Regions from separate parts of the Rhodococcus sp. NPDC004095 genome, predicted to be linked through region 1. Evidence: riboswitches for the same ligand, from Rfam matches in the RefSeq annotation. Region 1 holds a riboswitch; each other region holds the start of a gene.
What was found. Region 1 has a riboswitch for thiamine pyrophosphate ahead of ACWEPG_RS20320 (purine-cytosine permease family protein). Riboswitches for the same ligand answer to the same signal wherever they lie in the genome.

Region 2: it holds a riboswitch for thiamine pyrophosphate, as region 1 does, so the genes downstream of both, thiO (glycine oxidase ThiO) here and ACWEPG_RS20320 (purine-cytosine permease family protein) in region 1, are expected to answer to the same signal.
Region 3: it holds a riboswitch for thiamine pyrophosphate, as region 1 does, so the genes downstream of both, thiC (phosphomethylpyrimidine synthase ThiC) here and ACWEPG_RS20320 (purine-cytosine permease family protein) in region 1, are expected to answer to the same signal.

Annotation. Positions count from the first base shown of each region.
Region 1 is NZ_JBSGGS010000010.1:175,375-179,646, reverse strand. It holds gene ACWEPG_RS20325 (TenA family protein) at 1-209, opposite strand, end outside; gene ACWEPG_RS20320 (purine-cytosine permease family protein) at 206-1,549, opposite strand; TPP riboswitch at 1,541-1,651, opposite strand; gene ACWEPG_RS20315 (ABC transporter permease) at 1,906-2,718, shown strand; gene ACWEPG_RS20310 (ABC transporter ATP-binding protein) at 2,732-3,472, shown strand; gene ACWEPG_RS20305 (ABC transporter substrate-binding protein) at 3,553-4,272, shown strand, end outside.
Region 2 is NZ_JBSGGS010000019.1:17,037-21,308, forward strand. It holds gene ACWEPG_RS25715 (hypothetical protein) at 1-460, opposite strand, end outside; gene ACWEPG_RS25720 (NUDIX hydrolase) at 660-1,532, shown strand; gene thiE (thiamine phosphate synthase) at 1,633-2,340, opposite strand; TPP riboswitch at 2,367-2,478, shown strand; gene thiO (glycine oxidase ThiO) at 2,475-3,551, shown strand; gene thiS (sulfur carrier protein ThiS) at 3,559-3,774, shown strand; gene thiG (thiazole synthase) at 3,767-4,272, shown strand, end outside.
Region 3 is NZ_JBSGGS010000019.1:25,784-30,055, forward strand. It holds gene thiD (bifunctional hydroxymethylpyrimidine kinase/phosphomethylpyrimidine kinase) at 1-702, opposite strand, end outside; gene thiC (phosphomethylpyrimidine synthase ThiC) at 713-2,365, opposite strand; TPP riboswitch at 2,356-2,482, opposite strand; gene ACWEPG_RS25780 (GNAT family N-acetyltransferase) at 2,649-2,990, shown strand; gene ACWEPG_RS25785 (GNAT family N-acetyltransferase) at 3,097-3,477, shown strand; gene ACWEPG_RS25790 (SPW repeat protein) at 3,585-4,013, shown strand; gene ACWEPG_RS25795 (exodeoxyribonuclease III) at 4,126-4,272, opposite strand, start outside.

The DNA.
Region 1 (4,272 bases):
AGGTAGCCGAGGTGCCCGTCGGGGGCCTGCCACGCCAGGCGCGCGAACACCCGGGTGTAGTCGAGCAGGTACAGGTAGTCCTGCTCGAGCCAGCCGCGGAACAGTGCCGGATCCAGGTCGCCGCGCGCGATCCCCACGACCGTGGGGTGGGCGAGCTGCTCCGCGAGCAGCGCCCGTCCCTTCTCCTGCAGTCGGGACGAGAGAGTCACGCCCGCACCACCTTTCGCTTGTCGATCAGGCCGATCAGCAACGCCAGCCCGGCGGCGACCACCAACGCGGCGAGCGACGCGGACCAGCCGGAGGCCGGGATCCCCAGCGACGACTGCAGATTCGTCCACCAGCGCGTCCAGCCGGCACCGAAGCCGGTGAAGTAGGTCGGCGTCACCAGCTGGTAGACGACGAACCCGGCGACCCACGGCACCAACATCATCCAGCGGGTGGGCGACTGGGCCGACACGTCCCAGTGGCCGCGCCGGAGCAGGTAGAACGACGCCAGGAAGGTTCCGGTCAGCGGCACGAACACGGCACCGATCAGGAACAGGAACGGCTCGTAGCTGTACGCGTCGACCGTCAGCGCGAGCAGCGTCGCGATCACGCCGACCCCGATCACGAGGAATCGGCGGTCCAGGTTCGGTCGCAGGTTCTGGGCACTGATCGCGGTGGAGTAGATGTTCGCGAACGCCTCGTCGACCTCGTCGACCAGCAGGATGAGCAGCGCAACCCCCGCCAGCGGCAGGACCAGCAGGCTGCCGATCACGTCGAAGCCGGGTTCGAGCCCGAACGCGACGAACGCCAGGACGCCGAGCGCGAAGAAGGCGACCGTGGCGCCGCCGTAGCCGACAGTGGCGCCGAGGAACGCCGCCCGTGGGGACCGGGAGTGCCGGGCGTAGTCGGCGGCCAACGGAACCCAGGAGATCGGCATCGCGATCACCAGGTCGACGCTGGTCCAGAACCCGGCGAAGCTGCCCTCGGTCAGCGACGGCAGATCCTTCATCAGCACGTTCACCAGCAGGTACACCGTGGACGCGAGCGCCGCCCAGACCGCATACCGGGCCAGGATCTTGACCACCCGCAGCGGGTACAGCGCCATCACCGTCGCCAGCACACCGCCGAGCAGCACGAACGGCCACCGCTGCCACCCGGTCAGCCGGGCCGCGGTCTCCGCGATCACGAACACCTCGAAGGTCGCCCAACCGACACACTGCACCAGGTTCAGTACCGTCGGCAGCGCGGAGAGCCGGGTACCGAGCAAGCCGCGCATCATCACCATGGCGGGGGCGCCGACCGAGGCGCCGGCGGCCGCACACAGCCCGAGCAACGCCGACCCGATCAGCGCACCGACGACCACCGCGAGCAGCGTGGCGAGCAGCGACTGTCCCTGCAGCACCGCGAACGTCGCAGCGACCGGCAGCAGCAGGGAGATTCCGAGATTGCCCCACAGGCCGACCTGCGCGCCGAATCCCAGGGTGCGGGTTGGTGATTCATCCAGGGTGAAGGACGGCTCGGCCTGAGCCGACCCCGGTGACGGACGTGTCGGTACGACGGACATCGCACTGCTCCCTACGCCGGAATGACCCGGATCAGGTGTGACGGTCGGAGCAGCCGTGCTCCCTCTCAGCCCTACGACGCCAGGGCTCCCGTGCTGGATGGACGACGCTCACACTAGGCCGTCGTCACGGCGCAGTCCAAGCCGCCCCCTGCCCCACGAGCACGCCGACCCGGCTGCGCCCATCGAGCCGACCCTGCCGCGCCCATCGAGCCGACCCGGCTGCCCACCCCGAGCCGACCCGGCTGCGCGACGGTATCGCTCGCGCTGATTCCAAACCTTCCCGACGTCGGCCCGCCCGCGCACCATGACGCCCTGACCCGCCGTGTGCGGGGCCATCAGAGGGGGTTCCGTTGTCCGTGACCACTGCCGCCGCAGAGGCGCCGGTTGCGTCGTCCGCCGGGTCGCAGGCGCACCACCGCCGCCGCGGTCTGCTGCGAACGCTGGCACCGCTCACGCTGCTGCTCGTCTGGCAGATCGGCAGCCGGACCGGACTGCTGTCCGAGCGGGTGTTGCCCGCGCCGTCGGTGATCCTCGAGGCCGGCGTCGAGGTCTTTCGTTCCGGCGCGCTGACCGACGCCCTGCTCGTGTCCGGGCAGCGGGTCCTGATCGGGTTCGCGCTCGGCGCCGTGCTTGGCGTCGGCTTCGGCGTCGTCGCCGGTATCGGCCGGATCGGCGAGTACATCGTGGATCCGCCGTTGCAGATGCTGCGAACCGTACCGCTGTTCGGCCTGATCCCGCTGTTCATCATCTGGTTCGGCATCGGGGAGGAACCCAAGGTCTTCCTCATCGCGCTCGGCGTTGCATTTCCCCTGTACCTCAACACCTTTGCCGGGATTCGTCAGCTGGACCCGAAGCTCCTCGAACTCGGCCGGGTGTTGCGGCTGAGCCGGACCGAGCAGCTGCGCCGGTTGGTGATCCCCGGTGCGCTGCCGCACATCCTGGTCGGGTTGCGTCAGAGCCTCGGCGTGGCATGGCTCTCGCTGATCGTCGCCGAACAGATCAACGCAGGCAAGGGTCTCGGGTACATCGTGAACAACGCGCGCGAGTTCCTGCGCACCGACATCGTCATCTTCGGCCTGCTCGTGTACGGACTGCTCGGGCTGATCACGGATGCACTGGTACGCGGGCTGGAGCGGCGGGCGCTGCGCTGGCAGCCCGCCGCGGCCTGAGGAGGACCACGTCATGACAGACACCATCACCGCCTCGCCGGTGTCCACGGCTCCGGCCGCCCGAGTCACCGGTCTGCGGAAGAGCTTCGGTGGCCGGCCCGTACTCGACGGGATCGACCTCGAGATCCGCCGCGGCGAGATCGTCGCCCTGCTCGGACGTAGCGGATCGGGCAAGTCGACTCTGCTGCGGGCCCTGGCAGGCCTGTCCGGCGACCACGAGGGGCAGGTCACCACCGACGGATACCCCACCGTCGTCTTCCAGGAACCCCGGCTGGTCCCGTGGCTCGACGTGACCACGAACGTCGAACTCGGCCTACCCGACCCCCGCCGCGGTCCGGGACGCCGGGACCGGGCGGCCCGGGTGCTCGGCGAGGTCGGTCTCGGGCATCGCCGGGACGCGTGGCCGTTGACGCTGTCCGGCGGCGAGGCGCAGCGAGCAGCCCTGGCCCGGGCGCTGGTCGCGGAACCGACGCTGCTGCTGCTCGACGAGCCGTTCGGTGCGTTGGACGCGCTGACCCGGCTCTCGGTCCACGACCTGTTGCTCGGCCTGTTCGCCGAGCACGGATTCGGCGTCCTCCTCGTGACCCACGACGTGACCGAGGCGGTGGCACTGGCCGACCGGGCCCTGATTCTGGACGGCGGCCGCATCGCCCACCAGGTGCCGATCGACCTGCCCCGCCCGCGCAGACGCGCCACCGCCGAGACCGCCGAGTACTCCGCCCGACTGCTCGAACTGCTCGGCGTACCCACCTGAGCTCGACTCCACCGCCGCCGTTTCCCACCGCCGCCACTTCACACCGCCGACCGCTCCTCACCGAAACAGGACCACACCCAATGAAACTCAGTACCTTCGGCCGTCGACGACTCGTCGGACTGGCCGCGATCACCGCCACCGCGCTGGCACTCACCGCGTGCGGCGGATCCGACGGCGACGCCACCGAAGCGGCAGCGACCGGACCGGTGGACCTGTCCACCGTCACGCTTGAGGTCGGTGACCAGAAGGCCACCTCCATCGAGGTTCTGCTGCGGGCGTCGGGACAGCTCGAGAACGTGCCCTACAAGATCGAGTTCTCCTCGTTCACCGCGGGACTGCCGCTGATCGAGGCCGCGAGCGCCGGCGGCATCGACCTCGCCCAGACCGGCAACACCCCGGTGATCTTCGGTGCCGCGTCGAAGGCGGACATCAAGATCGTCGGAGCGCTCGAGGCGACCGGTGAGGGCGACGCGATCCTGGTCGGCAAGGATTCCCCGGCGACGTCGGTGGCGGATCTGAAGGGCAAGAAGATCGCGACGTTCAAGGGCAGCTCGGCGCACGCGAACCTGCTGCTGCAGCTGCAGAAGGCGGGTCTGGACCGCACCGACGTCGAGACGGTGTTCCTCTCCCCCGCCGACGGATACACATCGCTGACCAAGGGCGACGTGGACGCCTGGGCGACATGGGATCCGTACACCGCGATCGCCGAGAAGGAATCCGGCGCGCGGGTGATCGCGACCGCCGACCAGGCCGCCAACGGCTACAACTTCTGGGCCGCGTCCGGCGCCGCCCTCGACGAT
Region 2 (4,272 bases), on a different contig from region 1:
TCTCGATCAGACCGGTGTAGACGGGCACCCCCACCGACAGTTTCGCCAGCAGGTCGTGCGAGGCGGTGTCGGAGGTGTCGATCCCCGCGGCGGCGTCGACCAGGTCGGCGCCCGCGTCGGTGATCGCCTGCGTGTAGCGGTCGCGGACGGCGATCGGCTCGACGCCGCCGGACAGGAAGGCCGTCGTCGCCGCGGCATCGGCGATGGACAGCGAGCTGTAGATGTCCTGGGCCGCGAAGGCGAGTGGTTCGACCTCCGACTGCAGGGCGTCGAGGGTGCGCTGCCGGTCCGTGACCTGTGCCGCGGCCACGGTTCCGGAGACCATCGCCGCGATGACCAGTCCGATGCCGAGCATCGTGATCCGGGAAGGGCTGGTGCGCAGCCGCGATCGCAGCCGCGCGGACGGGCCGACCGGATCGCCGTCCGGCCCGGCGCCACGCGGCTGCGTGGAGGGGGCCACCCGTACAACCACCGCGCATCCCTTCGCACCTGGCTCGATCGCCGGACAGAGGGCAGCATATAAGCAGTAACCGTGCTTCGGCTCGATCGACTGGCTAAGTTCGAGGCGCGCGGTTCCGAAGGCGCATGATGCGTCTCGTACCCGGCTCGTCGGCCCGGTACGAGGTGATCCGAGTACACGGGGTAGGTGAGCGAAGTCGATGCGCGGTGACGGGGACGGCTGGGCGAAGAGCGGAGACGGCAGCCGCTACTGGGGACGGTACGGCGCTGCCGGTCTGCTGCTGCGTGCCCCGATGCCCGGCGGCGGGTCGGCCGTGCTGCTCCAACACCGGGCCGCGTGGAGCCATCAGGGCGGAACATGGGCCCTGCCCGGCGGAGCGAGGGACTCGCACGAGACCACCACCCACGCCGCGGTTCGGGAAGCCGAGGAGGAGGCCGGGATCGACTCCGCCCACCTACGGGTGCGGGCGGAACGAGTCACCGCCCGCGCCGCCGGCGGGGACTGGACGTACACGACGGTGATCGCGGACGCCGAGTTCACACTGGACACCGTGCCGAACGGGGAGAGCACCGAACTGCGCTGGGTGCCCGAGGATCAGGTGACGGACCTGCCGCTGCACCCGGGCTTCGAGGCGAGCTGGCCGGGATTGCGGGCCGCCCCGGTGCGATTGCTCCTCGACACCGCCAACGTCGTCGGGTCGCGTCCCGACGGCTGGTGGCGGGACCGCGCAGGCGCGACCGGGCGGCTACTCGCCGGCATCGCGGCAACCCTGCCGCGGACGATCGAGCTCCCGGACGGCGGGTTCGGTTGGCTGCCGCGGGTCGAGGCGGTGCTCGAAGGTCAGGCCGCGGCCGTCGCCGAGGCGGACGTGCGGGTGCCGGTGCACGTCGCGTCGGGCAGCGGCGACGACACCCTCGCACTCCTCGCGACCGGCCCGGGCGGGGCGACCACCCTGACCGGAGTAGCGGGTGAACTGACCGCCGTCGTCACCGCCGACCGCGGCTTGCGTGACAGGCTGCCGGAGACGGTGCTGCGCTTCTCGCCCTCCACCGTGCTGTCCTGGTTGGACTGACCGCTTCGCCCACCCTCGCCGAGGTTCCCTAATGTCACATTGGGTATCGCCAAGTGAGCCAATGTGACATTAGGGAACAGCTGGCGAGGGGGGAACGGGGTCAGCGGGCGGTGGCGTTGCGGTCGAGGGCGTCGGCGAGGGAGCGGGCCGCGGCCTGCGGATCGCGGGCCTCGGTGATCGCCCGTACCACGGCGACCCGGGTGGCGCCCGCGTTCAGGACTTCGGGCAGGCGCTCCTCGTCGATGCCGCCGATCGCGAACCACGGCATCGTCGGATCCGACTCGGCGACCTGGCGGACCAGCTCGAGACCGGAGGCGCTGCGGCCGGGCTTGGTCGGGGTCGCCCACACCGGACCGGTGGCGAAGTAGTCGACACCTTCCTCGATCGCGGCGAGCTGCGCCTGCGCACGACTGCCGGTCGAGCGGCCGATCACCACGTCCGGCCCCACGATCTCGCGCGCATAGTGCACCGGCAGGTCGCCCTGCCCGAGGTGCAGCACGTCGGCCCCGGACGCCAGCGCGAGGTCGGCGCGGTCGTTGACGGCGAGCAGTGCACCGTGTCGTCGGCACGCGGCCGCCAGTTCGGCGAGCGCCGCCAGCTCCTCGCGGGCCTCGATCCGGCCGAACTCGCGTTCGCCTGCCGAGCCCTTGTCACGGAGCTGGATGATGTCGACACCGCCGGACAGGACGGCGTCGGCGAACTTCGCCAGGTCGCCGCGCTCCCGTCGGGCGTCGGTGCACAGGTACAGGCGCGCGGTGGCGAGGCGTTCGCGCGGTGTCGGGTGATGACCGGCTTGCGAGGTGGGCACGGGGCCAACGGTAGTCTCTGGGTGAACGAAAGTGACACGGGAGTCCCGGCGAACGCGGGGCTGAGAGGGGGCTCGCGAGCCCCGACCGTCAGACCTGACCCGGATCATGCCGGCGCAGGGAGTGAGGTGGAGTGGTGAACGGAACCGTCGCGGTGGTCGGTGGCGGCGTGATCGGACTGTCGATCGCGTGGCGCGCGGCTCGGTCCGGGTGGGCGGTGACCCTGCACGACCCGGCCGTCGGGTCGGGGGCGTCGTGGGTGGCGGGCGGCATGCTCGCCCCGCTGTCCGAGGGCTGGCCCGGCGAGGACGAGGTGCTCGCCGCCGGGGCCGCGTCCCTGGACCGGTGGCCGGGGTTCGGGTCCCAACTCGAACGGGCGACGGGCGAGACGCTGTTCACCTCGCAGAGTTCGATGACCGTCGCGCTGGACGCCGCCGACGCGACGGACCTGCGCACCGTCGCCGAGTGGCTCGACGGGCGCGGCTACCGGCTGGACCTGTTGACCCGCGCGCAGATCCGGGAAGCGGAACCGTCCCTCGCCCCGACGATTCGGCTGGCGCTGCTCGCCGCCGCGGAGTTCGCCGTCGACAACCGCGCGCTGGTGCGGGCGCTGCGGTCCGCGTGTACCGCCGCCGGGGTGACATTCGTGGCCGAGGCCGTCGCGGACGTGGACGCGCTGCCCGCCGATCAGGTGGTACTCGCCGCAGGCACGGCCGCGGCGCGGCTGTGGCCGGGGCTGCCGGTGCGGCCGGTCAAGGGGGAGGTGTTGCGGCTGCGGTATCGGCCCGGCGTGGCGCCTGCGCCGAGCCGGACGATCCGCGCCAGCGTTCACGGCAGGCCGGTGTACCTGGTACCCCGCGGCGACGGACTGGTCGTCGGCGCAACCCAGCACGAGTCCGGTGACGACACCGCCGTGACCGTGGCCGGGGTCCGGGACCTGATCGCCGACGCGCAGGCCCTGATGCCCAGCATCGGCGAGTACGAACTGCACGAGACGGCCGCGGGTCTGCGCCCGATGAGTCCCGACAACCTGCCGATCCTGGGCCGGGTCACCGACCGGGTGGTGCTCGCCGCCGGGCACGGCCGCAACGGCATCCTGCTGACCCCGCTGTCCGCGGACGCGGTGGTCGCCGAACTGAACGGCACGCCGCTGCCGGAGGCGACGTCCTGCCGCCCGGAACGCTTCGGCACACTGGTTTCGACGCACGAATGAGGAATCGATGACAGACATGGTGAACATCGGGATCACCGTCAACGGCGAGGACCACCAGCTGTCCGAACCGACGACGGTGGCGCAGCTTCTCGCCCGTCTCGGCCTGCCCGAGAAGGGCATCGCGGTCGCGGTGGACGGTGCCGTCGTCCCGCGCGCCACGTGGGACCGCGTGGTCGAAAAGGGTTGGGAGATCGAGATCCTCACGGCGGTGCAGGGTGGGTGAGCAGCTGACGATCGCCGGTCGCACCTTCGGGTCCCGGCTGATCATGGGGACCGGCGGTGCGGCGAACCTGACGGTGCTCGAGGAGGCGCTCGTCGCGTCCGGTACCGAACTGACCACCGTCGCCATGCGCCGGGTCGATGCCGCCGGTGGCACCGGCGTGCTCGACCTGTTGCGCCGGTTGGACATCGCGCCGCTGCCGAACACCGCGGGTTGTCGTGGTGCGGCGGAGGCGGTGCTGACCGCGCAGCTGGCCCGGGAGGCTCTGGAAACCGACTGGGTCAAGCTCGAGGTGATCGCCGACGACCGTACCCTGCTGCCCGATGCCATCGAACTGGTCAGTGCCGCAGAGCAACTCGTAGACGACGGCTTCACGGTGCTGCCGTACACGACCGACGACCCGGTGCTGGCGAAGCGGCTCGAGGACGTCGGTTGTGCGGCGGTGATGCCGCTGGGCGCACCGATCGGCACCGGGCTGGGCATCTGCAACCCGCAGAACAT
Region 3 (4,272 bases), on a different contig from region 1:
CACCGCGGCGGCGAGGGTGTCACCGCCGCCGTGATCGTTGCCGGTGTCGATCCGCGGGCTGGTGAACTCGTGGAAGCGCTCACCGTCGAACAGCAGGTCGGTCGATTCGGTCGACGTGCGCAGGTGCCCACCCTTGACGAGGGCCCACTGCGCCCCCAATCCGTGGAGCGCCTCGGCGGCGCGACGGGCGGTCGCGTCGTCGACGACGTCGACACCGGTGATCAGCCGCACCTCGTCGAGGTTCGGCGTGACCAGCGACGCGATCGGGATCAACGTGTGCCGCACCGCGTCGAGGGCCTCCGCGTGCAGCAGTGGGTCGCCGTGCATGGACGCGCACACCGGGTCCACCACCAGCGGGACCGGTTGCCCCTTGCCGATGCCCACCTCGGTGCACACCTGCGCGACGGACTCGATGATCGCGGTGGACGCGAGCATGCCGGTCTTCGCGGCGCTCACCCCGATGTCGCCGACCACGCTGCGCACCTGGTCGGCGACGATCTGCGGCGGAATCTCGTGAAAACCACTGACCCCAACGGAGTTCTGCACCGTCACCGCCGCGACGGCGACGCATGCGTGCACACCGAGCATCGCCATCGTGCGGGAGTCGGCCTGGATTCCCGCACCGCCGCCGGAATCGGTCCCGGCGATGGTGAGGGCGCGGACGGGCGTCTGCCCGTCGGGGGTCAGTGGCAGCAGGTTCACAACGAAAAGCCTATCGATCGGCCGAGACGACGGGCAGGTACACCTGCCCGCCGGAACGGGTGAACTCGTCGGACATCTCCGCCATGCCTGCCTCGATCGCGGTCGCGTCGGTCAGGCCGTGCTCCTCGGCGTAGGCCCGGACATCGGCGGAGATCCGCATGGAGCAGAACTTCGGGCCGCACATCGAACAGAAGTGCGCGGTCTTCGCCGGTTCCGCGGGCAGCGTCTCGTCGTGGTACTCGCGGGCGGTGTCCGGGTCGAGGGAGAGCGCGAACTGGTCGTGCCAGCGGAACTCGAAACGGGCCGTGGACAGTGCGTCGTCACGCTCCTGGGCACGCGGATGACCCTTGGCCAGGTCCGCGGCGTGCGCGGCGATCTTGTAGGTGACGACACCGACCTTCACATCGTCGCGATTCGGCAGTCCCAGATGCTCCTTCGGGGTCACGTAGCAGAGCATCGCGGTCCCGGCCTGGGCGATCATCGCCGCGCCGATCGCCGACGTGATGTGGTCGTAGGCGGGCGCGATGTCGGTGGCAAGGGGGCCGAGGGTGTAGAACGGCGCCTCCTCGCACCACTCCTCTTCCAGTCGCACGTTCTCGACGATCTTGTGCATCGGCACGTGCCCGGGACCCTCGATCATCACCTGCACGCCATGGGATTTCGCGACCTTCGTCAGTTCGCCGAGGGTCCGCAGCTCGGCGAACTGGGCCTCGTCGTTGGCGTCGGCGATCGAGCCGGGACGCAGTCCGTCGCCGAGCGAGAAGGTGACGTCGTAGCGGGCGAGGATCTCGCAGAGTTCCTCGAAGTGCGTGTACAGGAACGACTCCCGGTGGTGTGCCAGGCACCAGGCCGCCATGATCGACCCGCCACGCGAGACGATGCCGGTGACCCGCTTCGCCGCCAGCGGTACGTACCGCAGCAGCACCCCGGCGTGCACCGTCATGTAGTCCACACCCTGCTCACACTGCTCGATCACGGTGTCGCGGTACAGCTCCCACGTCAGCTTCGTCGGGTCGCCGCCGACCTTCTCGAGTGCCTGGTAGATCGGGACCGTGCCGACCGGGACGGGGGAGTTGCGCAGGATCCACTCCCGCGTCTCGTGGATGTTGCGGCCGGTGGACAGGTCCATGATGGTGTCGGCGCCCCAGCGGGTCGCCCACACCATCTTCTCCACCTCCTCGGCGATCGAGGAGGTCACCGCCGAGTTCCCGATGTTCGCGTTGATCTTCACCGCGAACCGCTTGCCGATCACCATGGGTTCGAGTTCCGGGTGGCGCCGGTTGGCGGGGATCACCGCCCGCCCCGCCGCGACCTCCTCGCGCACCAGCTCCGGGGAAACCCCTTCGCGGGCAGCGCAATAGCGCATCTCGTCGGTGATCACCCCGGCTCGGGCCCAGCCGAGTTGGGTGGTGGCGCCCTCCGGGCGTGGCCAGGACGCGCGTACCGGCGGCAGGCCGGCGTCGAGGTCGATCCGTGCGGACTCGTCGGTGTACGGGCCGGAGGTGTCGTACAGGTCGAGGTGGTCGCCGGTGGTCAGCTGTACGCGCCGGACCGGAATCGACAGCCCGTCGACCTCGAGGTACCGCTTGCTGCTGCCCGCGATCGGACCGGTCGTGACGGCAGTCGTGGCGACGGCGCCGTCGAAGGTTGAGGTGTCCCTCATCGAAATCTCCCTACGCCGGCATTACCCGGTCAGGTTCATACGGTCGACGGCCCTGTCCGCTCGTGGAGAGCTAGCCGTCCTCTCAGCCCGCTGGTGCGAGCCCCCGTGGGTTTGTTGAGTTGTCGCCGCCGACGATAGCCGGGCGCCTCCCGCGGGTGCGGGCCGGGGAGGCGCACCTGTCCGGTTGGCGAGTTTTCTGCGCGTTCCCTGTCGCGCAAACCGGCACCGACCTATAGTGGCGTGGATCACATTTTCGTTACGGGTGGGCAAGGAGACAAGGCCGATGTTCGCGGACACACCGACCGCCGAGGTGATGAACAATGCAGCTCAGAACCGCTTCGAGCTGTGGCTCAACGGCGACCTCGTCGGCATCCTGGGGTATTACGACCTGGAGTCGAACGGCGGAGCGGTGAGCGCCAAACGGCGGGCGGGAGCGCCGGTGGTGTCCTTCCTGCACACCGTCATCGTCGAGGACTTCGGGCACCGCGGCCTGGCCGCCGTGATGGTCCGACGTGCCCTCGACGCGGCGCGGGGGTACGGCTGGAAGATCCGCCCGGTGTGCACCTACCTGCAGCGATTCGTCGTGGCGAACCCCGAGTACCGGGACATGCTGGTGCCGGTGTGATCGCCCGGCGGCGATTCGGCCACGATTCGACGAAGGATGAGCGACAACTTGTCTGTCGGGCCCGCGCCGGGCGGCGAATCGACCCGAATGCTGATTGCATGACGCCATGTTCAAGCGACACCCGGACCAGGCAGCGGCGGTGACGACGCCCGTCGCTGCGCCCGCCGACCCCGCCCTGGCCGAGGTCGAGCACAATCCCGCACACGCGCGCTTCGACCTCTGGGTCGACGGCGATCTGATCGGCATTCTCGGCTACCGCCGGCTCGACGACCGGGACGGCGCTCCCGAGGACGGCGCCGCCGTCGCGCTCATGCACACCGTCGTCAAGGAGGAGTACGGCGGCCGCGGTTGGGCGGCCGTGCTCGTGCGCGAGGTCCTCGAGGAGGCCCGGGTCCGGGGGTGGCGACTGCACCCCGTCTGCACCTACGTGCAGCGTTACCTCGGCACCCACACCGAGTACCTGGGGCTGCTCGACGACGCCGGCTGATCGGCACATCGGTCCAGCTCGCGGCGGTCCCTGGCCCCTGTCTCGCAATAGAATCGAGGGGAGAGGGAGGACGTGTTCCCTCTCCATCTCGAGGAGGTGTGGGCATCATGTCGACAGCGAACCTGCCCATTGAGAAGCACCCGGACATCGCCGCGCTACGTGACAAGTACGACCAGGCCGCGGGCGACCCGCTCGCGCAGACGAACGAGGGTCTGCTCATGCTGGCCGGCCTCTACATGGCCGCGTCGCCGTGGGTCATCGGATTCAGTGGCACAACCACGCTGATGATGAGCAACCTGATCGCCGGACTCGCGACGGCCGTGTTCGCGTTTGGACTCGCGTCGGCCTTCGGCCGCCTTCACGGAGTCACATTCACACTGCCCGTCCTCGGCGTGTGGATGATCATCTCGCCGTGGGTGGTCACCGGAGTGTCGACGACGACCGGGATGATCTGGTCGAACGTGGTCTGTGGTGCCGTGGTCCTGGTGCTGGGACTCGGCCTGATGGGTATCGGATTCATGCGCACCAGAAGGTGAGGAACCGCAGCAACCCCGTCGGCGGCCCGGGTTGTCGAGCAGCCGGGGACGGTCTTGACCGTCCCCGGCCGGCTTCGTTGACCCGAACGGCTTCGTTGACCCGAATTCCGCGCTAGTCGAGTTCGATGACGACGGGCGCGTGATCGCTGGCGCCCTTGCCCTTTCTCTCCTCGCGGTCGATCGAGGCGCCGGTGACGCGGGCGGCCAACGCGGGGGAGGCGTACTGGAAGTCGATCCGCATGCCCTGCCGCTTCGGGAA